Regions from separate parts of the Paenibacillus sp. G34 genome, predicted to be linked through region 2. Evidence: riboswitches for the same ligand, from Rfam matches in the RefSeq annotation. Region 2 holds a riboswitch; each other region holds the start of a gene.
The links. A riboswitch is a leader RNA that binds a small molecule or an ion and turns the genes downstream of it on or off. The one in region 2 is predicted to bind cobalamin.
Positions count from the first base shown of each region.

Region 1: another riboswitch for cobalamin. It lies ahead of nikB (nickel ABC transporter permease); the one in region 2 lies ahead of AC1VYS_RS07280 (ABC transporter substrate-binding protein).
Region 3: another riboswitch for cobalamin. It lies ahead of cobJ (precorrin-3B C(17)-methyltransferase); the one in region 2 lies ahead of AC1VYS_RS07280 (ABC transporter substrate-binding protein).

Region 1 is NZ_CM166469.1:285,326-293,543, forward strand. It holds partial or broken gene AC1VYS_RS01290 (winged helix-turn-helix domain-containing protein) at 101-316, shown strand; gene melA (alpha-galactosidase) at 469-1,767, opposite strand; gene AC1VYS_RS01300 (AraC family transcriptional regulator) at 1,994-2,824, shown strand; cobalamin riboswitch at 2,930-3,124, shown strand; gene nikB (nickel ABC transporter permease) at 3,308-4,246, shown strand; gene nikC (nickel transporter permease) at 4,253-5,083, shown strand; gene AC1VYS_RS01315 (ABC transporter substrate-binding protein) at 5,102-6,703, shown strand; gene AC1VYS_RS01320 (ABC transporter ATP-binding protein) at 6,703-7,521, shown strand; gene AC1VYS_RS01325 (ATP-binding cassette domain-containing protein) at 7,511-8,218, shown strand, end outside.
Region 2 is NZ_CM166469.1:1,646,744-1,654,961, forward strand. It holds gene cobD (threonine-phosphate decarboxylase CobD) at 1-1,151, shown strand, start outside; gene AC1VYS_RS07265 (adenosylcobinamide amidohydrolase) at 1,148-1,945, shown strand; gene cbiB (adenosylcobinamide-phosphate synthase CbiB) at 1,983-2,960, shown strand; gene AC1VYS_RS07275 (histidine phosphatase family protein) at 2,954-3,760, shown strand; adenosylcobalamin (AdoCbl) riboswitch at 3,947-4,095, shown strand; gene AC1VYS_RS07280 (ABC transporter substrate-binding protein) at 4,467-5,462, shown strand; gene AC1VYS_RS07285 (FecCD family ABC transporter permease) at 5,459-6,505, shown strand; gene AC1VYS_RS07290 (ABC transporter ATP-binding protein) at 6,502-7,314, shown strand; gene cobT (nicotinate-nucleotide--dimethylbenzimidazole phosphoribosyltransferase) at 7,361-8,218, shown strand, end outside.
Region 3 is NZ_CM166469.1:5,880,358-5,888,575, reverse strand. It holds gene AC1VYS_RS26605 (pirin family protein) at 1-600, shown strand, start outside; gene AC1VYS_RS26600 (hypothetical protein) at 648-986, shown strand; gene AC1VYS_RS26595 (spore germination protein) at 1,197-2,795, shown strand; gene AC1VYS_RS26590 (Ger(x)C family spore germination protein) at 2,800-3,999, shown strand; gene AC1VYS_RS26585 (hypothetical protein) at 3,992-4,213, shown strand; gene AC1VYS_RS26580 (GerAB/ArcD/ProY family transporter) at 4,270-5,562, shown strand; gene AC1VYS_RS26575 (uroporphyrinogen-III synthase) at 5,694-6,524, shown strand; cobalamin riboswitch at 6,806-6,994, shown strand; gene cobJ (precorrin-3B C(17)-methyltransferase) at 7,371-8,218, shown strand, end outside.

The DNA of each region.
Region 1 (8,218 bases), 1.4 Mb from region 2:
TTTATGAATAGAAGAGCGCTCACTATGATCCTGATTGTTGTTGGTATTCTAGTCTTGTTGTATTTTGGTGGTAGCTATCTTTATGATCAGTTTGAAATGAATGCTGAAGATGTTGGCCTCGAATGCAGGCAAAGTCATTACCCAGCGCCAGCTTTTGCAGCAAGTATGGGGTGCGCATCATCATGAGTCGGATAGCCACTATTTGCGAGTTTATGTGGGTCATTTGCGTAAAAAGTTAAAAGAAGACCCTACCCGGCCATCCTATATCCAGACGGAACCAGGGATTGGATATCGTTTTCTACTGCCTGCGGAGTAATCTGAATGTAAGTGAAAAAAGTAAAAAGAGTGAAAAAGAAGCACCGTCCCCTTCAATTTCGAAAGGCACGGTGCTCTTTTTGTATATCTTAGTTATGCATCTGGTTATACATTCTGTTTGCATATCTTCATTTGTACGTCCTGATGCTTATATTATGAGAATTTTGGCAGCCAGTCGCCGTGGGCTTCAATCAAATCATCGCACATCGCGACGATGTCGTCCATGGACAGCTCAGCAGCGGTATGCGGATCGAGCATAGCCGCGTGATAGATATGCTCTTTTTTGCCTGTCATAGCGGCTTCGATGGTGAGCAATTGGGTGTTGATATTGGTACGGTTCAGTGCTGCCAGTTGTGGTGGCAGGTCACCAATATACGTTGGGCTGATGCCGGAACCATCGACCAGACAAGGCACCTCGACACAAGCTTCGCGCGGCAAGTTGGTGATGAGTCCGTTGTTGATAACGTTACCGCCAATTTTGTACGGGCGATTCGTCTCCATCGCTTCCATAATATGCGAAGCATATTCATGGCTGCGGGTGTGTTGAATATTTTCACTCGCAAACAGCTTCTCCCGCATTTCCTTCCAATCGTTAATCTGATCCACACAGCGGCGAGGATATTCATCGAGTGGAATGTTGTAACGTTCGATCAATTCCGGATAGTTGCGTTTGATAAAATACGGATGATACTCTGCACTATGTTCGGAGGACTCTGTGACATAATAACCGAAGCGATGCATGAGTTCATAACGTACCATATCGTCATGGGTCTCTTGCTGTTTCTGTCTCGCAAGACGTTTGATTTCAGGATACAGATCGACGCCATCCTTTGTCACTTCAAGCAACCAGGCCATGTGGTTAATACCAGCAATTTTAGCAACGACACCCGTCTGGTCAATCCCCAGCGTATCGAACAGATGAGGTACGCAGACTTGTACACTGTGACACAGACCGATCGTTTTAATTCCGCCATGTACGTTCATGACATTAGTGAGTACAGCCATCGGGTTCGTGTAGTTCAGGAACCAGGCATCCGGGCATACTTCCTGCATATCCTTGGCGAAGTCCAGCATCACCGGAATGGTACGCAAGTTACGGAAGATTCCGCCAATGCCGAGCGTATCGGCAATCGTTTGACGCAGGCCGTATTTCTTCGGAATCTCAAAATCGGTAATCGTACACGGGTCATATCCGCCCACCTGAATGGCATTGATGACATATTTAGCTCCGCGGAGCGCTTCCTTGCGATCATGGTATGTTTTAACGGAACAGCGGCTTCCTAGCGACTGAGCCAAACTTTTTAACAAACGCTCCGAGTCACTTAGACGTTCAGCATCAATATCAAACAAGGCCAGTTCAAAGTCCTGCAAGGCCTCCGTCATCATCACATCACCCAATACATTTTTGACAAAAACGGTGCTGCCTGCACCGAGAAACGTAATTTTGTTCATTTCAACTTCATCCTTCCCGAAAAATGTTGTACCCCAACTATAGGCCGAACAGGCCCATATCACTATGGCTCAAACCCTCTCAAATATGGCATAATCCCATTTTTGTTTTCGTTTTTAGCAAGATTTCCTCTCTTCTACCTGTTATAATTTATTGTGTGTACTGGTAAGGGAATATGTGAGCTCACATTAAGATATCTTTAACCTCATCGTCAAAAGGAGGGGAAACATGAGTCGAAAAGTGGAAATGAATGTGGTCTCTGCCGGCTGGACGCAGATGGAACTGGTCTTGTTATTTTATGGATGGGAGGCATGTGATCCTGCCCACTATTGGGGGCCGGGGGTGCGTGATTCCTATATTGTGCATTACGTACATGAGGGTCATGGTACGGTATATATGGGAGATCGGGAATATCCTCTGGGCGAGGGCCAAGGATTTCTCATATTACCCGACACGGTCATTCATTATGAGGCCGATGCTGAGGAGCCTTGGACATATTCATGGTTTGGCTTCAGAGGTGTACAGGCGAAGGCTTTTATGCAACGTGCACAGTTAAGCGAGGAGCACCCGGTATTTACTGCTCATGATAAGAATATGATGGCAGCGCTGTATGACGAGATGCTTCAGGCCGGAACGAGCTCTGTTGCAGGAGGGGATGTGCTACATCAAAGTCTGTTATACCGACTTATGGCGGCATTAATCGCATCCTCACCGATCAAAGAAGAAGAAAATCCGCTCCTTTCGACGAAAGAGACTTATATTCGGCAGGCTGTGCAGTTTATGGAGAACCGGTATAGCCAGCGTACTTCCATTCTGGATATCGCACAGGCGGTAGGACTGGATCGAACGTATTTATCGGGGTTGTTCAAAGAGCGATACGGCAAGTCACTGCAAGCCTTTTTCCTGGAGTATCGCATGAATCGTGCAGCGGAGTTGCTTCGTAACCCGATGCTGTCTGTGAGTGAAGTAGCCCACTCCGTTGGATACACCGACCCGCTGCTCTTTTCCAAAATGTTCAAACGTGTGACGGGGGTGTCACCCAAGGGCTCGCGAGTGTGAGATTAGCCGCAATCATGATTTTAAATTTTGAAAGAAAAGTTTTGAACATTATTCCGTATGCCGCTATACTGATACAGAAGTGTAACAGATACCAAATTTTAGTGAATTGAATACGTGGAACTTGGTGCTCTACCCGCTGGGGTAGAAGCTTAAAAGGGAAGTCCGGTGTGATGCCGGCGCGGTCCCGCCACTGTAACAGAGGAGTCAGGCAGCATATCCACTGGTCTTACGAAGACCGGGAAGGAGCTGTTATGGCAATGATACTGGAGCCAGGAGACCTGCCAGGTTGGACAAACACAGCAGTACCCTACGGGAGATAGGAAGGTGTTTAAAGAGCATGATTTTTTCTGAAAATCTGTTTATTTAAGGCGTCCTTATCCCGTGAAACGGAGAAGGGCGCTTTTTTGGATTGAATTGGCTTGTATTGAATGGAATGAAAATGAAGGCGTACACGCGCATTAAACCGGGAAGGGCGTTTTATTATTGGGCAGATATATCGTTAAACGGTTATTACAACTGGTCGCCGTTCTGTTTGGAATCACCTTCCTGACATTTCTATTAACGTATCTGTCTCCTGGAGATCCCGCCAGACTGATGCTGATGTCTACCGGAGTCACACCTTCGGATGAACTGGTCAGACAGGTGAGGTCAGAGCTTGGGCTGGACAAGCCATTTCTGGTTCGGTATGGCACATGGCTGGGACAAGTAGTCACTGGAGACTTTGGTACGTCGTATAAATATGACCGTCCAGTGCTGGATGTGTTAATGGCCCGCCTTCCAGCAACGCTCAAGTTAACCGGGAGCGCAATGCTTCTGGTGATTTTGATTTCCTTTCCGCTCGGAGTTCTTTCGGCTGTACGCCGGAATCAATGGCTGGATTATGTGATTCGCCTGTTTTCGTTTGCCGGTCTATCCATGCCGAGCTTCTGGCTGGGGATGTTGCTGATGCTGGTATTTGGTGTGCAGCTGAAGCTGCTGCCGGTCATGGGTAGTTCCGGCTGGAACAGCCTGATCCTGCCTGCTGCGACACTCGCGATTCCATTGATCGCCCAATACAGCCGGCAGATTCGTGCGGTCATGCTGGAGGAGACAAGCCAGAATTACGTAGTGGGTGCAAGAGCAAGAGGTGTGAAGGAATCAATGATTATTTGGCGACATATTTTGCCCAATTCACTGTTGCCAATTGTGACCTTGCTAGGCATGACAACAGGAGCACTACTTGGCGGAGCAGCAATTGTGGAGAGTTTATTCGTATGGCCGGGAGTAGGACAGATGGCGGTGGATGCCATTTTCACCCGCGATTACCCCCTGATACAGGGTTATGTAATCTGGATGGCAGTCATCTATGTCACCCTGAATCTGATCGTGGATCTCTGGACACATCTTCGCGATCCGCGCATTCAACTGGATGTGGATGTGTAGATGGTGATGAAGATTCGAGCATATCTGACACAACGTCGTCTATTTATTCTCTTGCTATCCCTGACCACAGGCTGGATCGTTCTGGCTCTGATTGCGCCGCTTCTGGCGCCTCACGATCCACTTGCTACGAATTTTGCCAAAGTGTTGCAGCCATCCAGCCCCGAATATCCACTCGGTACGGATCAGCTTGGGCGATGTGTCCTGTCCCGACTTTTATATGGAGCACGCACCTCTCTGCTGCTTACATTTATGATGATCGGGATTGTTTTCAGCTTAGGCGTAGCGGTTGGTGTCGTCGCAGGTTTTCTGCGAGGGCTGGTGGATACGCTGCTGATGCGGCTGTGCGATACGTTGATGGCATTTCCGGGTTTGATTTTTGCTATTGCCGTAGTAGGCATGTTAGGGCCGGGGTTATTTAACACGGTGGTCGCACTGTCAGTTGTCTGGTGGGCAAAGTATGCACGGATGGCCCGAAGCCTGGTCATTTCTCTTCAGCAAAAAGAGTTCGTCACTGCCGCCGCGTTCAGCGGTGCGCGTAAAATCCAGATCATTAGTAGAACGATTCTGCCGAATATGTTGCCACCCTTGATCGTCATGGCGATGATGGACGTGGGCGGCATGATGTTGTCGATTTCGGGACTGTCCTTTCTCGGACTTGGTGCACAGCCGCCTGATCCCGAGTGGGGAGCGATGTTAAATGAAGGTAGAAGATATCTGCAGACTGCGCCTTGGCTGTTAATCTATCCGGGGCTTGCGATATTTAGCACGGTTATCATTTTTAATTTGCTGGGGGATAGTCTGCGAGATGTGCTTGATCCCAAGAAAAATACAGTGTAACTGAGGGGAATGGGAAGTATGGGTAAGTTTCAAAAAACATGGCTACTGGCTATCATATCAATGATGACTATTCTGTTGCTCGCGGCCTGTGGTAACGACAAAAATTCAACACCTTCATCATCCGATGCTACGGGGAAAAAGGCAGGGGTGGATGCGAGTGGTGCGGCTGGTGAGGGCAAGAAATCACATCTGAATGTGGCCTTGTTCTGGCTGGGGAGTAGCCTTGATCCTGCGGAGGAATGGAACGGCTGGACGCTGACGCGCGCGGCTATTGGAGAGACGTTGATTCAGTTTGATGAGCAGATGAAGATCGTCCCCAAACTTGCCGATAAGTGGGATCGGATCGATGATACAACATGGCATTTTCATATTCGGGCCGGGGTAACGTTCCATAATGGCAATCCCGTGACTGCGGATGCGGTAAAAAAATCAATCGAACGCTCCATCTCGCTGAATGAGAGAGGTCAATCCACACTGCCAATTGCGTCAATGACTGCCAAGGGGCAGGATCTGACGATCAAAACAACACAGCTAGATGCCTCACTGCTAGGCAATATTGCAGAGCCGCTGTTTATTATCGTGGATACGAGTGCAGACACATCAAAATTCAAGAGTGAGCCCATCGCTACCGGGCCGTTCATGGTTACAGGATATACGCCCGACCAGGAGATTCAGGTGAAAAAGTACGATAAATACTGGGGTGGCGCGGCTGATCTGGATACAATGACACTGAAATACATCAAGGATGATAATACACGGGCGCTGGCACTGCAATCAGGGGAAATTGATGTAGCGAGTAATGTGGGACGCAGCCAGATGCCTCTTTTTCAGGATAAAACACAATATACGATTGATGAAATTCCGAGCCTCCGTACGCAGTTTGTGTGGTTTAACACGACCCATTCACTGCTAAGCGATGTAAAGGTTCGCCGTGCTATATCTTACGGAATTGACCGCGAAATGTACGCGAATACACTGGTTGGTGGACAAGCAGCCAAAGGGCCATTTACCTCTGCTTTGCCTTTTGGATATGACAAAATCAAAGGATACGATTACGAACCTGAGAAAGCAAAACAATTGCTGGATGAGGCCGGATACAAGGATTCAGATGGAGATGGCATTCGGGACAAAGACGGGAAAAAGCTATCGTTGCAACTCATTCTAAACTCAGCATACGAGTCGGATTCCATTGTGGCTGCTGCGATGCAGTCCCAGCTTAAGGAGATTGGTGTTGGTCTGGAGCTAACTTCGTATGAGGACCTCACCGACCATCAGAAGAGCGGGAATTATGACCTTGCTCTGACGAGCATTAACACAGGGATCACGGGTGATCCGCAGTATATTCTGGACTTTTATTTCAAAACGGGAGCGGAGTGGAATGTTGGCGGATACAGCAATCCGAAGTTAGATCAGCTGATCGAGCGTCTTCACTCGGAGTTCGATGTGGAGAAAAGGTATGCTCTGGCAGCAGAAGCGCAGCAGATGATTCTGGACGATGCGGCTTATATGTTTTTGACGTACACACCCATTAATATTGTCAGCAAAAGTAATGTGAAGGGCGCCACAATGTACCCGATTGATTTCTATCTTCTTGATCGCAATATCAAGGTTGAGCAGTGATGATGCAGCTGCGTGAAGAAACAACACCTTGGCTTGAGGTGAAGGACCTGTCTGTGAGTTACAAGGAAGGGATTCCTTCCTTGCAGGATATATCCTTTTCCATGAGACAGGGAGAGATTATTGGCATTGTAGGTGAAAGTGGCAGCGGGAAGTCTACCCTTATCCGGGCTTTACTGGGACTGCTGCCTGTAGGTGGACAATACACCGGTGGAGAGATTACTTTCCGGGATCGGGTATTGCTACGGGACTCACAGCAGAATTGGCGGGGGATGCGCGGCAAACGAATCGCGATGGTATTTCAGGACAGCGGTTCCTATCTGAATCCGATTCGAACTATCGGGAGTCAGTATGTGGAGGCGATTCGTACCCATTTTCCCATGTCCCGGAAAGAGGCCTGGGGATTGGCCGTCCGCACACTTGCCCGTATGGAGCTGGATGATCCTGAACGAGTCTTGCATTCGTATGCTTCCCAGCTTAGCGGGGGGATGAAGCAGCGGACAGCGATTGCGATGGCTGCTGCGCTGGAGCCGGAACTGCTGCTGGCGGATGAGCCGACAAGTGCGCTGGATGTTACGACCCAAAATGAAGTAATGAGCCAATTCAGCAAGCTTTGTGCCGACAAGGGAACAGGTATGATCCTGGTGACGCACAATATGGCTGTTGCTGCTCATATGGCTGACCGCATCGGTGTGATGTTAGATAGCAGATTGGTGGAACTGGGAGATACGCTGCGTGTCATCTCGAATCCTGACCATGCGTATACCCGCAAACTTTTGGAGGCTGTACCTGAACTGGAGGGGAGCATGCATGATCAATGACAGATCACCCATTCTGAAACTGAGTGACGTATGTAAAACCTATGAGTTGAAAGGGCGGCAGGCAGTCCAAGCTCTGCAGAATGTAGATCTGGATTTATATCCGGGTGAGTGTTTGGGGATTGTCGGGCAGAGCGGAAGTGGCAAAAGCTCTCTGGCCAAGTGTGTAACTCATCTGGAACAGGTGACTTCAGGAGAGGTGTGGTACCGTCAGCAGCAGATCACCCGTCTGAAAGGCGAGAAGCTGCGTCAGATGCGCAAGCAGATTCAGATGGTCTTTCAGGAGCCTGCCGCGGTTTTTAACCCACGCATGAAGGTGGGTATGTTTATCGGTGAGCCTCTGTTGAATTATAAAATGATGCAGGGCCAGCAGGCTGTCCAGGAAACACGCAGGTTGCTGGAACGAGTTGGTTTGACTGCTTTGGATGCAGATAAATATCCGCATGAATTAAGTGGCGGTCAGCAGCAGCGAGCCGTCATTGCTCGTGCGATTGGCGTACGGCCTGAGATCATTCTATTTGACGAAGCTACCTCTGCCCTTGATGTGTCCATCCAGCAGCAGATTTTGGATCTGCTCATGGAACTGCGTAGGGAGACAGGTGTTTCCTCCATATTCATATCACATGATCTCGCGGTGGTACAGCAAGTCAGTGACCGTATTGCAGTCATGCATCAAGGGAAAGTGGTGGAGGTAGTGGAC
Region 2 (8,218 bases):
TGGAGACAGCGGCTTCGCGGTTTGGAGGCCACGCTGCAGTTTTTCTGGATTACAGCGCCAATATCAACCCTTTGGGACCGCCCAGAGAGGTTCTGGAAGCATTGCAGCAAGGTTTGCATTCGGTGCTTCGTTATCCTGATCCGGGTCATCGGGGATTCAAAGCACTCCTGAGCGAACGTCTGGGAGTAACACAAGAGCAAATTTCCGTAGGCAATGGCGCGGCTGAAAGTATGGCATTGATTCTGCTGGCACTTGCTCCGCGCAAGGTTGGAACAGTGGAGCCAGGTTTCTCGGAATATCGCGCTTTGGCACGGCAATTCGGTGCGGAGGTCATGCATACTACAGGTCGGGTAGAGCTGAATTGGCAGGCAAGACCCGAAGATATCGAACAGTTAATGGAAAGGGTGGACTTGCTTTTTCTCGGACAGCCGAACAATCCCAATGGTGTGCAGTATCCGGTGGAGGTGCTCCACAGGTTAGCTCGTAAAGCCGAAGAAAATGATACAGTGCTCGTTATTGATGAAGCCTTTATCGATTTTATTCCAGCTTCTCGGCGACAGTCTCTTGCTCCGGATTTGGATAAGTACTCGCATGTGATCATCATTCGTTCGATGACTAAGTTTTATGCGATTCCAGGACTGCGGCTTGGTTACGCCATGGGCAACGCAAGATACATACAGGCGATGACGGAGAAACAGGTGACCTGGAGCGTCAACGGACTGGCACTTATCGCAGGAGAAGCGTGTCTTCGCAGCGGTGAACGTTTCGAACAGGAAACGATATCGCAAATTACACGTGAGCGTGTGCGATTGCATACAGTACTGGAGGCTTTTAGATTTAGCGTGACGCCAGGGGAGGCTAATTTTATTCTGGCGCGTGTGCCAGAGCCTTGGACGGCAGCTTCTATGCAGGCGGCATTGGGACAGCGAGGCATACTCATTCGTAGCTGTGCGATGTATCCGGGGCTAGATGCAGGACATGTACGCTTTGCGGTTAAAGGCGCTGAAGCCAACGACAAGTTGCTTGATGTGCTCGGAAGTGTGCTTGAACGAAGCGAGGATCAGGAAGCTGATCTGGCATCTGCCGAACAGGAGAGCCGGCAGGATCATACGCAACATACCGAAAAAATAAAGGGAGGGAAGCGGTTGTGACACTCCCGTTTTATAACTATTTTACAGATGAAAAAAGAGACGAGAATATCTATTTATCCTCTTCCTGGCCGGGTCTACGCATATTTGCTCATGAACGGCATGTTAAAGCACGGAGTCCGCAACCTTCTCTAGCACTTTCCAGCGCAGTATACGGCGGTGGTATGCTCGAATTAAATCGCGTATTTAACATCTATGTGGACAAACACTACCGGTGTGATGATCCGCCCCGTGATATCGCAGAGGCGCTGTATGAATGGCAAGAGCAAGCTGATCAGTGTGCGGGATTGCTAACTGCCGTCAGATTGGAGCATACCTCCATTCAGGAGTATACGAGTTCGGAGTTCGGACTGTTGTGCTGTACGACTGCAGGCGTATCCAATGCAGCACGGGCAGGTTCCGAGAGAACCGTGTTTGATGTCCATGGGGAAAAACAAAATAGAACTCCATATATTCCTGGCACAATTAATATCATGCTGTGGTTTAATGGACAGATGACCTCAGGGGCAATGGTCAATGCGGTTCAGACAGCGGTAGAGGCGAAAGCCGCAGCGCTTGCCGATGCAGGTGTTGCCGATTCGGAGAACGGACTTCCGGCCACCGGTACAACAACCGATGCGATTGTGCTCGCTGTACGTCAGACTACGGCAGATGATAGCCAGCTGATTCACACCTACGCGGGCACAGCAACAGCTTTGGGTGCGGCCATCGGCAGACTGGTTTATGACACGGTGACAGAAAGCCTTCAGGCCGGATTGCAATGGAAAGAAAGGAACGGGCACAGTAATGACATTTGAATTGGAGCATCTATGGACATCGTCGTTCTGGATCAGCATGTCTGGAGCTTGGATCATTATTCTTGCATACATATTAGACCGATGCATCGGAGACCCGCGCTGGATTCCGCATCCCGTTATCGGTATGGGGAAAGGCATCTCGGCACTGGAGCGTGTTATTCGGGCACGTGTGAGCACCGATGCAGGTCTGAAAAGAGCCGGAATTTTATTCCCGATCTTGATTGCAGGAGGTTCTTTTGCTGTTACTTGGGGGCTTCTCATTCTGCTGGGTCTGATTCATCCGATCTTAGCGGCTGTAGCCGAAGTTGTTCTGATTGCCACAACGATTGCTTCCAAAGGTCTGCGTGATGCAGGCGTGGAAGTTTACCGCCACTTGAAACAGCAGGACTGGCCTGCTGCACGGCGTTCACTCGGTATGATTGTTGGACGGGATACGGCACATCTGGACGAGCCTGAGGTCGTTCGGGGAACGGTGGAGACGGTGGCGGAAAATATTGTGGATGCCATTGTGTCGCCACTATTTTATGCGCTCATTGGCGGTGCTCCGCTTGCCATGGCCTACCGAGCCGTTAATACGCTTGATTCCATGGTTGGATATAAAAATGATAAATATCTGCATCTCGGCTGGGCCTCCGCTCGGCTGGATGATTGGGCGAACTGGATTCCCGCTCGCTTGACCGCTCTGCTGTTAATTGTAGGCGCATGGGTGCTAAAACTGGATGCCAAAGGTGCAGCGCGTATGGTTGCCCGGGATGCGAGGTTACATCCCAGTCCGAATAGCGGTTTTCCCGAGTCGGCAGTCGCTGGAGCGCTAGGCATCAGGCTCGGCGGGCATAACGTGTATCACGGCGTAGCTTCATTTCGCGCTTATATGGGTGAGGCTACACGGCCGATGGAGGCGGAGGATATTGTGCGAACGACCCGGTTGATGTTCTGGTCAGCGGGCGCTTTTGTGGGCCTTTGTTTCTTAGCATCCTTGGGAGTGTTTTTAGTAGGGGGGATGCTGTTGTGGTAATTAAAGAAGGGCAGGAGCAAGCTGAATCAAACTATTGTGAATCAGAACAGAATGGACCAGAGCAACGTGAATTAGAGCAGCATAGATCTAAGCAGTCTGCGGCGAAGCGAAGCATTGTACTGATCCGTCATGGGACAACATTGTGGAATGTGGAAAAAAAATATCTGGGGCATACCGACATGGGTCTGTTGCCTGCTGCACAAGAAGAGCTGGCTTCGCTGCGTAAGCAGTGTCACAACCTTAGATGGGACACGGTATATTGCAGTGACCTGCTTCGTTGTCGACAGACGCTGGCACACATTACACCGCAGATGATTGAACAGGCGAGTTTTGATCCGCGCCTGAGGGAGAATGATTTTGGGCTATGGGAGGGTCTGACATACGAGCAACTGAAGAATAATCCGTTGTATCGAAACTGGATCGATCATCCACAGGAAGTTACACCGCCTGATGGAGAAGATTGGCAAGCATTTACGGGACGGATCGATTCTTTTCTGCATGATCATATTTGGTTCGAAGCACCTGTTTCGCTACCTCTAAATGAGGTGGGTAAGTCTACTCCTGAAGCATCAGAAAAAACTTCCCGGGAGACTTCAGATACAATGTCATACAATAATTCACACAGGACACTTATTGTGACCCATGGCGGAGTCATCCGTTATATGTTATCCAGGCTCATCCCTGGTTTAGGGTTCTGGGATACACATGTAATCCCCGGACAAGCCATTCAGGTTCATATGGAAAAACAGGGAGAAAACTGGCGTGGCAGACAAGTGGATTTTCCGTTCTTCGGGTTGTAAGGTGGTGCAATATACCCTATAATCACAACAGAAGTGTGACTCGGACGGACATATTTGGTGTGATAGGCTGAGAGGCCTGAACTGACGTGATTCGTGCGAAGAGCACTGCGACTATGTTTGATCTGAATTAATCATCTTTAACGACCAAGGGTCCCGCGTGCTAAGCCAATGTTCATGATGAACAAGGACAAGCCATGATACGCACAAGGGTAAAATGGGGAAGCTGGTGCAAATCCGGCACGGTCCCGCCACTGTGAAACAGGAGTCATCCTGTAAGTCAGATTACCAGCCCTGGACGTACAAGCCGATGTTCCTTCGAGGAAAGGACAACGTTTCGGGCTATTTCTGTGCGCATGAACAGCTACCTTGCTGCACATGTACAGATAGCCGTATGCGAGACGTGATCCCTATTCCTTGTTTAAGGATAAGGGATTTTTCTTATTGCACACGATGTAGTGGAGTCATTTTATACACGTATGACGGAGAGTGCAGAACCAATTTGGAGAAACGAAGTGCTCGCCTGAAAGCTTTCTGAAAGAAAGCTACATCGAAAGCATATGCTTATCACCGGATTTTCCTTTAAATAAGGGAATCAAAAAAATCTGGGGGTAACAGCGATCGGAAAATGGTACTGCAATCGGAGTGGCCACGTGTATACAACAAAAGCAACAACAATAGTACAGATAGAGAAGGGGAGTTTAAATCAATGATTAAGAACTGGAAAGCACTCACATCACTGTTGAGCGCAGCAATGCTGGCACTGGCGCTGGCTGGATGCGGTAATGCCGCAACAAAAGAAGGAGCGGGTAATTCACAGCAACCTGCACAGGAGCAATCTCAGGAACAAACGCAAGCGGATCTGAAAACTCAATACCCACTGACCGTTACAGATGCAACGGGTGAGTCTTTCACTTTTGAAAAAGCACCAACCAAAATCGTCTCGGTATCTCCAGCTGAAACGGAGTCGCTGTTTGCCCTCGGACTGGATAATGAGATTATTGGCGTATCCGATTATGACGATTACCCGGAAGCGGCAACAACAAAAGCAAAAATGGGCGGTATTAACAAGCCGAATGAAGAATCCGTTATTGCAGCAGATGCGGATATCGTATTCGGAGGGATTTCATTGAGCGAGGATGCAGTGAAAAAGCTGCGTGATCTGGGTATTACCATTTTCAAAACGGATCCTAAATCCATCGACGATGTGATGAACAATATCGAAACCTTCGGTAAAATTACCGATCATCAAGAGCAGGCACAGAAGCTGATTACACAGATGAAGCAGGATGTAACAGATGTAACCGAAGCGGTAAAAGCCGTAAAACCGGAAGATAAGAAAAAAGTATACATCGAGTTCTCCCCAGGCTGGACGGTAGGTAAAGGTGAGTTCATGAACGAACTGATCAACGTAGCCGGGGGCATTAATGTTGCTGCCGACAAAGAGGGCTGGTATCAGATTAACGAAGAAAATGTTATTGCCTCCAACCCGGATGTCATTCTGTATACAAATGATGTTGTCGACGAAAATTCCAAAACGCTGGATCAGATTATCAAAGCACGTAGCGGCTGGGATCAAATTACGGCGATGAAAAACAATGCTGTGATTGGACTGGATGCCAACTTGCTCAGCCGTCCGGGCCCACGTATAACTCAAGGGTTGAAAGATGTTGCCAAAGCGATCTATCCTGACCTGTTCAAATGAGCAGAAAGCTGATCCTGTTCGGAACGATGGGCATGGCGCTGCTGGTGCTTACCGTGCTCATCTGCACGGGCATCGGTTCAGTGGCATTGCCCATCCGGGACATCGTTGGTATTCTCCTTCACAAAATGCCATGGGTGGGCGACTGGATTACACCTGATTGGAGCAAGGCTGCCGAACAGATTATCTGGAAAGTGCGCTTCCCGCGTGTCTTACTTGCGATGCTCGTAGGTGCTTCACTAGCAATTGCAGGGGCGGGCTTTCAAGGTGTGCTACGCAATCCTCTGGCTGATCCATTCACACTGGGGGTTTCCTCTGGTGCTTCGGTGGGGGCGGCATTCCTGATATTCTTTGGTTTGCAGTACGCTATAATTGGTATTTGGACACTGCCGCTGGTTGCTTTTTTGACTGGTGTAGTCACGTTATGGTTTGTGCTGTCTCTGGCTCGTGAAGGGCGGAAAATACCAACACACAGCCTCATTCTGGCAGGTGTGGTCATGCAAAGTTTCTTGGGGGCGGTCGTTTCCTTCCTATCGACCATGTCGAAGCAGACAATCAATGAAATTATATACTGGACGATGGGAAGTCTGGCACTACGCGGGTGGTCGTATACGACCATCCTTTTCCCGTATTTTCTGCTTGGACTAATTTTTCTATGGAGCCGGGCGCGTTCGCTGAATGTCTTGGCACTGGGTGAACGTCAGGCAGCCCATATCGGTGTTGGTGTGGACAGGCTCAAGTTATCTGTGCTGGCTGTAGGCACATTGCTAACGGCAGGAGCTGTTTCGGTTTCGGGAGTCATCGGATTTGTTGGTTTGGTTATTCCGCATATTTTACGCTTGCTGGTGGGGCCGGATTATCGCTTGCTGATACCTTTGTCTGCGATTGGTGGTGCGATTTTTATGGTATGGGCAGACACCATAGCTCGCTCCTTGCTGGCACCGACTGAGATACCGCTAGGTGTCGTGACTGCTTTTGTCGGTGCGCCGTTCTTCGCTTACCTGTTGCATCGGAATAAAAAGCTGAGGAAAGGGATGATGCCGTGAGTGCCGAGAAAGATTATGCCGCCGCTGCTCTAGTATCTGTTGTCCAGGCGGGCAAAACATACGGTGATCATCATGCCCTTCATCCTACAGATTGGCAGATCACAGAAGGAGATTGGTGGGGTGTCGTTGGCCCCAATGGAAGCGGCAAGTCCACACTACTCCAGCTTATAGCAGGAACGGAATCGTTAAGTGAAGGCCAGATCCGCATTGCTGGTCGTGATATCGGATCTTACAGCCGTAAGGATCTGTCTCGGATGATCGCGGTTTTGCAGCAGGATGGCTTGCCCGCGATCTCCTATCCTGTTCGGGATGTCGTCGAGATGGGACGTTACCCTTACCAAAACTGGCTAGGTCGTGAATCGGGAGAGGGAGCCCATGTGGTGGACAGGGTGCTTGAAGAATTGGGACTCACGGAACTTGCAGACCGACCGCTGGATTCCCTAAGCGGTGGACAACGGCAACGAGTAGCCCTGGCCAAGGTGATGGCACAGGAACCGCGTCTGCTTCTACTGGATGAACCAACAACGTTTCTCGATATTAAATATCAGTTGCAATTTATGGAATTATTAGCTGCATGGCAAAAGAAGAGCAACATTACGATTGTAGCAGTGCTACATGATCTTAATTTGGCTGCATTGTTCTGTAATCGTATTATGGCTTTACGGGAAGGTAAGGTAGTCGGAGAAGGGACACCTCACAGCTTGATGACGGGAGAGCAGATTCAAGAGATCTTTCGCGTTAAACCTGCGATGGTATCCCATCCGGATCATGCTGTTCCTCAACTGTTGCTGCGGCGGGACATGGATTAAACGAGAGGAAGAGAGCCTCTATTTTGATGAAGGAAGTGCTGGTTGAATGAAGACAGAAGAACAGAAGTTGGAGCAAGTATTAAATAAGATTGTTGCTCCTGACCCAACCATTGCTGCGGAAACGTCTGCTCATGTGGATATACTCACAAAGCCACCGGGTAGTCTCGGCAAATTGGAAGACCTTGTGATTCGATTGGCAGGGATGACAGGGCAGGCACGTCCGCGTTTTGATCGCAGGGCTGTGATCGTAATGGCTGCGGATCACGGCGTAGTGGCAGAAGGCATAAGTGCATTTCCAGCCGAAGTTACGCCACAGATGGTCATGAATTTTCTGGCTGGAGGTGCTGCAGTCAATGTCCTCGCTCGTCATGCCAGAGCAGAAGTGATTTGTGTTGATATCGGTGTGAATGCTGACCTTGAACATGCAGGCTTGCTCTCTCGCAACATTCGTAAAGGTACTGCCAACATGGCCCAAGGCGCAGCGATGACTCGGGATGAGGCCATTCAGGCTATTTTAGTAGGCGTGGACGTGGTTACATCAGAAGTGGCAAAAGGAACACGGCTGTTTGTCACCGGAGAGATGGGAATCGGGAATACCACGGCAAGTGCTGCAGTGATGAGTGCGCTCACCGGTGTTGCGCCCGCGGCTGCTGTAGGGCGAGGAACAGGTTTGGATGATGCAGGTGTGCTTCGCAAGGCTGCTGTTATCAGTCAGGCTTTGAGCGTTAACAAACCTGACCCCGAAGATGCGCTGGATGTGCTATGCAAGGTGGGCGGACTTGAGATCGCCGGACTCACCGGCGTTATTATTGCTGCTGCGGCCCATCGCTGTCCGGTTGTTGTCGATGGTTTCATCTCTACAGCCGCAGCGCTGATCGCGAGAAAATTGGCTCCCTTGACCGTA
Region 3 (8,218 bases), 2.2 Mb from region 2:
ACGGCGTTTGGACCGATGCGGGTAGCGAATGATGATGTCATCGCACCAGGTCGCGGCTTTGGGGCACATCCACACAGTGATATGGAGATTGTATCCATCGTGCTGAATGGCAAGCTGAGACATGAAGATAGTTTGGGTAACGTTGCCGTAACCGGCTTTGGCAGCATTCAGCGCATGTCAGCAGGAAGCGGCGTCATTCATACGGAGCATAATGCCACAGATACCGAGGAGGTAAGACTCCTCCAGCTATGGTTTATGCCACATACGAAAGGGCTGCAACCATCTTATGAAACGACTTCTTTTGATACCGCTGCCTTGGAGGGCACTCTTGTGCCTGTAGCATCATCCAATGGTGGGCCACGGGTCGCGACGGTTCATCAAGACATGACCATTTACCTTGGGCGGTTGTCCAAGGGCACGACGCTTGATTTTGAACAGAACGAAGGTCGCCGCATGTACATTTTCTCCATCGAGGGTAAACTTGGCTTGCAGAATGAACATGTGCTTCATACAGGAGATACCGCACGCGTGGAGCAGATTTCTTCCATGAAGCTGGAAGGGCATGGGGATACGTTTTATATGTTGATTGATCTGCCTTAATTAAGAATATGAATTCCCACTCCAAGATCAAAGGAGGAACGATACGTATGGCACAGCAGGAATGGTTTATGGTAAAACATGGGGTCACCGGGCGCGGGCTAGCGAACAGCAAGACAGATGCCGAGTTGTCTTATCGCTTTCAGCAGGAGGGAGCAGGATACCTCTTCACCGTAACAGGACTTGAAGAGCAGACCGTGGCGAAGATTATCGAGCTGAGACAGGAATTAAACGTGTTCCGTTTCGTACAGCGCAAAGACCGCCCTCTGACAAAGCACTGGTATTATGTTGATGGCAACCGTGTAAAATATGACAGCGAACGGCATACACTCACCATCTATGCCAAGTCGGAAATCCAATATATACCTGATGATTATTTTGCTGACTAACCGATCAGAGATAAGCGTAGGATCTAAGCTTGTTATTCTGTTCAGGTTGTAAGTTATTGATTTAATATGCATGCTTCATTTTTCAAGTTGATCGTTCGATCGTTAAGTCTTCCTTCGAGGAAGGCTTTTTTTTGTAAAAAAAGACCACATAATTCCCTGCATTCTGGCACAAGCTACCTTGTATAAAAACCAAGAATGGAGGGGCGGCACATGGCAGATAAATCATCAAAAGGTAGCGAAAAATCCAAGACTTCGGCATCAACGACTGACAGTAGTAAATATGTACCTTTGGGACTGCCGTCCCCGCCTATTCTGAAACAACCGATCAGTGCCATACATACCAATCAGATTCAGGCGTTAAAAGAAATCTTCTCGAACTCCTCGGATGTCGTGTTCCGAAACGTTATGATCACACCGGAGGTTCAGGGGCTTCTCGTTTATGTCGAGGGTATCGTGAATTCGGCGGATATTCAGGAGCATATGCTGCGCCCGCTTATTCGAGGACTGATCCAGCAACGGACTGACGAGCCGGATGTGCCGATTGATGATACACGAATTGAATTAACGCAGGTCAAGCGAGTTCAGACCTGGGCTGCTGCGACCGAGGGCGTGCTTGCCTCATCGGCTCTACTGGTTATGGACGGAAAAGCCGAAGCTTGGCTATTCAACGTAAAAGGCGGGGTGCGGAGAGGCGTTGAAGAGCCGCAGACGGAGTCGGTCATCCGCGGGCCACGAGAAGGTTTCACCGAGACGCTGCGCATGAACACGGCTTTGCTTCGTTTCAAGCTGAAGACACCTGCACTCAAAATGGTGAGTATGACACTGGGCTCCGATACCAAAACCGATGTTGTTCTCGTCTATCTGGAGGGAGTCGCCGATCCCCAATTGATTCAGGATGTCAAAAAACGTCTGGAGAAGATTGAAATCGACGGTATTCTGGAGAGCGGTTATATCGAGGAACTTATCGAGGATAACCCGAATTCCCCGTTTCCACAGATGCACTATTCGGAGCGCCCGGATACAGTTGCCGCGAATCTGCTGGAAGGTCGGTTCTCCATCATGGTAGATGGCACACCATTTGCATTGATTGCTCCCGTGACGATGTGGCAGATGTTACAGGCTAGTGAGGATTATTATGAGCGGTTCTTCATTACCAATCTGATTCGTTGGATCCGCTTTTTGTTTGTGTTTATTGCTTTGTTCCTGCCAGCATTGTATATCGCGATTACGACCTTTCATCAGGACATGCTTCCAACCACACTGATTCTCAGCATTGCTGGTGCCCGTGAAGCCATCCCTTTCCCGGCACTTATTGAAGCGCTCATTATGGAATTATCCTTTGAAGCGCTACGGGAGGCTGGGGTCAGGTTACCCAAAACGGTGGGGCAAGCGGTCAGTATTCTCGGTGCCCTTGTGATTGGTCAAGCAGCGGTACAGGCAGGTATTGTTTCTGCCCCCATGGTTATTATCGTATCGATGACGGGGATTGCATCCTTCACGATTCCACGCTTCAACTTTGCCATCACCGTAAGGCTGTTGCGGTTTCCGATCATGCTTCTTGCAGGCATGTTAGGGTTATACGGGATTGTCATTGGTCTGGTGATGATCTCTGTGCATCTCACACAAATGACGTCATTTGGAGTGCCGTATTTGTCAGGGTTGAGTCCGTACCATAAAAAGGATACGAAAGATATTCTAGTTCGGGTGCCTTGGTGGAAAATGATCAATCGGCCTTCAACCGTGCACCGGGATCGCAAACGTATGACCAGAGATATCAATGGTTCGCCGGAAGCAGAGGAAGGATGGTGATTCCATGCAGTTTTTGATTAAATATAGAGCTGTCATTTCGTTGATTTTGTGTACATCTCTGCTTGCAGGTTGCTGGGATCGCGAAGAGATTAATGATGTCGCCTTTGTCATCGGTATTGCTGTGGATAAAGAGGGAGAGGACTACCGGTCTAGCCTTCAGATTGCACTCCCTGGACAATCGGGTGCTTCAGGCAGTGAAGGTGGCGGTGGAGGAACGAACGGAGATAAACCGTGGTTTATTCTCTCTAACACGGCTCGTACACTGCGCGGTACATCACTTGAGGGTCAAAAGTCACTCTCTCGACGAATTTATTATGCACACCGCCGTACCATCCTTATTGGCGAAGAACTGGCGCGTGACGGCGTTGCTCCGATGCTTGATCTGTTCACAAGATATCCGCTTAACCGGTTGTCCGCAATGCCTGTTGTCACCAGAGGCGAAGCACATAACGTTATAGACACGGATGCACCGATTGAGAAGTTTCCTTCCGAGATGGTCCGTGAGTTATGTTTTCTCAATATGAGGAATCCAAGATCCCTTAAAACTTTTATAGATTCCATCCTAGATGAAGGAGTTGATCCTTTTCTACCTATCGCCTCCGTTTCGGACAATGTACCACAGGGCTGGAAGGGCGCCGTAACCAATATCAAACTGGATGGTTTAGCTATTTTCAAAAAAGACAAGCTGGTAGGCATGATGGACAAGGCCCCTGCCGATGCACTGATTCTTGCCATGGGTGAAGCCAACGAACCCGAAGTTATGATTAAAGCTCCACGGGGAAAAGGAGATATGTTCATTAAATTAAACGAGAACAATTCGTCTCTCCATCCCAAGATTGTGAACGGCAAAGTGAGTGTAACCATTCAGATGTATGCCAAAGGTGTGCTTGTGGACAATGAATCGGATTATGGTGACAGGCGCGAGAAGGAGATTTTGAATTTGAACGAAGCCGTGCACCGAAAGATCAAAGAGGATATTGAGGAAGGTGTAAAGCTGGTTCAGAAGAAATATAAAGCGGATATTATTGGCATTGGCCGTTCCATCCATAGGCAGTTACCCAAGGAGTGGGACAAAATTAAAGATCGCTGGGAGGTTCTCTACCCGGATGTTCAGGTAAAAGTGGAACCGCATGTCATTATTGAGAATGTCGGTATTGTCAATAAACCGATTGGAGTCGTAGAGGAGGACATCATACATGATTAAACCGCTGCTGTTTACCTATCTGGCAATGGTGATCGGGGTGTTGATTATGGATTTCAGGCATCTGAAACAAGCGGCCTCCATTAATCGCTGGCTGTCTTATGGAATCATTGCGCTTGGAACAGGCTTCTGGTTTTACGTTACGGCGCTGAACAAAACCGTATTCCTTTCGGTATGGATGGGTCATGTTATTCAACGTTTGCTGCCAATGCCTTGAGGATGTGGCATATGTAATCTGGATATGCAAGAAACAGGTACGGAAGGAGGGGCAGGATGATTCAGAAGGTAACGCACAGGCAAATGGTCTTGATGCTCATGCTGCTTAGTATTACGGGGACACTGCTACAACCTCATGCACAAGCCATTTATTATGCAGAACAGCATGCCTATCTTTGTTACATACCGGTTGTTCTGATTATGTTTACATCGATGTGGATGCTCAGCCGTGTCCAGCGTCGTTTTCCGGACAAGGATCTGTTTGAATCGTTAGTGACACGATTTCCCTTTCTGGGAAGATTGGCCGGATTGATGTACATCGCGTTTTTCTTCTTTGTATTTGCGAGGGATATTCGGCTAACGGGGGATTATGTGAGTATCACATTGCTCGAAACAACTCCAATCTCGATTATCGTGCTCTCTCTGCTTGTCATGGCTATATTTATCGTGCGGGGAGGACTAGGCTCCCTGATTGGCATGGTGGAGTTATATGTAGCCCTTTTTTTGTTAAACTCCATCATTGTGCCGTTTATGCTGATCCAGCAAGTCAATCTGGATAACCTGAAACCCTATTTCGATGTTGACCTGGCGGGTGTGGGCAGGGGAAGCTGGTATCTCTTTTCGTTTTACGGGGAGATGATTGCTCTGCCCTTTATCGTAAGGGGGAGTGACTTTCGAGTAAAGTCCATCGTTACAGGCAACATCGTCACGGGACTGCTTATGATGGTTATTGTAATAGAAACGATCACCTCCATCGGTGTACCCATTGCTTCAAGACTTGTATATCCATCGTATGAGCTGGCAAGACAGTTGCAGATTAGTGACTTTCTGGATCGATTCGATCTGGCGCTTGCCGCGGCAACCTTGCCGTGTATCATAACCAAGATTGCATTTGACCTGTATTTTGTGTGCTGGGGGTTGAAACGCATGATTCCCAGAGTGTCTGGTAAAGTACTGACCGGACCCATTGCGTTGCTGGGTTTTGTATGTGCGTTCTGGTTTTTCCGCAATGCAATTCAGCTGAATCGATTTACACGGGAATGGACATGGGTTGCGATTGTATTTGAGGTGCTGTTTCCAATCGTATTCTTTCTATTTGTTCGTCCGCGCAAAAAGGAGGCTGGGCATGCCCCGAACTCGGAATCGGGAGAACGGGCATCCAGAGGCAAACAGCAGGAAGGGGAACAGAAGCAGGAGCAGGCATCTGGTGAATCAGATCAATCTGAAGGGAAATCAGAAGGGAAATCAGAAGGCAAGTCTGAAGAGAAGTCTGGTGATAAGTCAGCGGAAAAGTCTATGGAGAAAAAAGGTAAACCATCACATGGCGGCGGTAATCTACAGCCTTCCTGATGCAAACCATAAAAAATCGTTATAGCTAAAGAGGCCGGAAAGCAAGCAGACATGGTTTCCCTCCGCAGAAGTACCCTGTATACTGTAGTCAGATTGATGAACTTTCGGCTTCTTAAACGGGGGGAACATGGATGGCTCAACATTTGGCAGGGGTACGTGTGGCATTAACCGGACCGAGAAAGTCCAAAGAGATGTCTCTTTTGGTAGAGAAAATGGGAGGAATCCCGCTTGTGCGTCCTGCACAAGGCACGGTATTTTTGGATGACCGTAACATTCGAGATGGACTGGTCTCCTGGATTTCCGATCCGCCGGATTGGGCAGTGTTTACGACGGGTATGGGACTGGATGCTTTGTTCGACATGGCTGAGGACATGGATGTAGCCGGACAACTTCGGAATGTATTGGCTGAATCGTGTATTGCAGCCCGAGGATACAAAACGGTGAATGCACTCAAGAAACTGAAGCTGACTCCATTGGTACGAGATGATGATGGTAGTACGGACGGTTTGATTCGGGAATTTGGCTCGCATGATCTGGCAGGCAAAAAAGTGATGTTACAGTTGCATGGGGAAACGGCTCCCAAACTGGTTCGCTGGTTCGAAGAACAAGGAGCTGTTGTGCGGCAGGTATTGCCGTATCGTCACGTGCCGCCGGAAGAGGCAGAACTGGAGCAACTGCTAAATGAAATCATTCAACATAAGCTGGAGGCTGTGGCTTTTACAAGCGGGCCGCAGGTTAGGTTTTTGACGGAATATGCAACTTCCCAAGGCAAGCTGCAGCAGATGCTGACGGCTTTCAAAGAAGGTGTAGTCCCAGCCTCGGTTGGTAAAGTTACGGCGAATGCCATGCGTGAGGAAGGTATCGAAGCGCTGGTTGTGCCGGAAGAGGAGAAGATGGGAGCGCTCATCGTTGAACTGGGACGTTATTTTGCCGCGAATCCGGTGGGTGTCCGGGAAGATTAATAAAGAGAGCATGCACAGGGCAAGAGATAATTAGATGTTCGGAGTAAGGCCTCAGTATGAATATTGAAAGATCGCGAGATAGCGGTATGAAGAATCGCAGACGCAATTCGTATACAGGGGAGTATTAAGTTTAGAAGAAATTACATCAGTTATATGGATGGATATATAAAGGTTCTGATCCGTTTGCGGATCGGAGCCTTTTTTCATTTTTATCCAAAATTAATGTTTAGGACAATCTGGAGAAGCGTGGACATTATTTCCTGACCGATGGTATGATGAAGACAATATGAAAGCAGCAAGGTGCTCTTGCATAAAGCAAGAGGTAACAGGGAATCGGGTGCAAGTCCCGAGCGGTCCCGCCACTGTAATGGTGAAGCGTTTTCCATGTAAGTCACTCGGTATACCGGGGAAGACAGGAAAGAACGCTAATGATCCAGAGCCAGGAGACCTACCTTGCGTGTGTCACCAAACCCTTCGCGGAAAGGAGTGGTGTACGATAAGTTCGGGAGAGGGACAAACCGTGGTTTGTTCCGTGAGGCTCTATATGGGCTGTTATGGCTGCGTGTATTTCCTTATTTTGGGGAGTTGCAGGCCTGGTTTCCTGAGTGTAAGTACATGCGCATCTCATCCGTGATTAGGATGGGATTTTTTTGTTTTTTCGGACAGGAACGAAGTTGCGAGTTAAGTAGAAGAAATGATGTGTTACAGGGCAATAAGGTGAAAGAGGCATACTGTATTGCAAAAACTTTGGATCGTCGTTAAGAAGAAACTTTCTTGAAGTGGACCTTTTAGATAAACAAGGTTGGGGCATTAATCGTGTTACAAGTGGAGTGAGGGGGAAAAGGGATGCAAAAGCAAGGCAAGTTGCTGATCATCGGTTTCGGTCCAGGTGCGATGGAGCACATAACGAAACGGGCACTGGATGCATTGCAGGAAAGCGAGGTCATCATTGGATATAACACCTATGTGGATCTGATCCGGCCTTTGTTGAATGGACAAGCCATTGTGCGTACAGGCATGACGGAGGAAGTCAGCCGGGCACAGGAAGCGGTTAGACAAGCGGAAGCGGGCCACATCGTTGCCGTAATCTCCAGTGGGGATGCCGGGGTGTATGGCATGGCAGGGCTTGTGTACGAAGTGCTCATTGAGCAAGGCTGGAAGCCGGATACTGGCGTAGCTGTCGAGGTTATTCCTGGTGTGTCGGCTATTCAATCGTGTGCGTCCTTGCTTGGTGCGCCTGTCATGCACGATGCGTGTACGATTAGCCTTAGCGATCATCTGACACCATGGGAAACGATTATTCGGCGTGTTGAGGCAGCGGCTTCGGCCGATTTTGTGATTGCTCTGTATAATCCCCGCAGTGGACGACGGACACGCCAGATTGTAGAAACGCAAGAGATGTTGCTTCGTTACCGTGATCCGAAGACACCGGTTGGCTTGGTCAAAAGTGCATATCGGGAGCGCCAGGACGTGGTCATGACAACGCTGGAAGATATGCTGAATCACGATATCGGCATGTTAACTACCGTGATCATCGGCAATTCCTCGACCATGATGTACGAAGGACTCATGGTCACCCCGCGCGGATATCAGCGGAAATATACGCTGAACTCCGCGGAACAGCCGCTCAGACCCCATGAGCGGCTGCGCACCGAAGCCGAGCCATGGTCGCTCGGCGCACAAGAAGCCCGCGC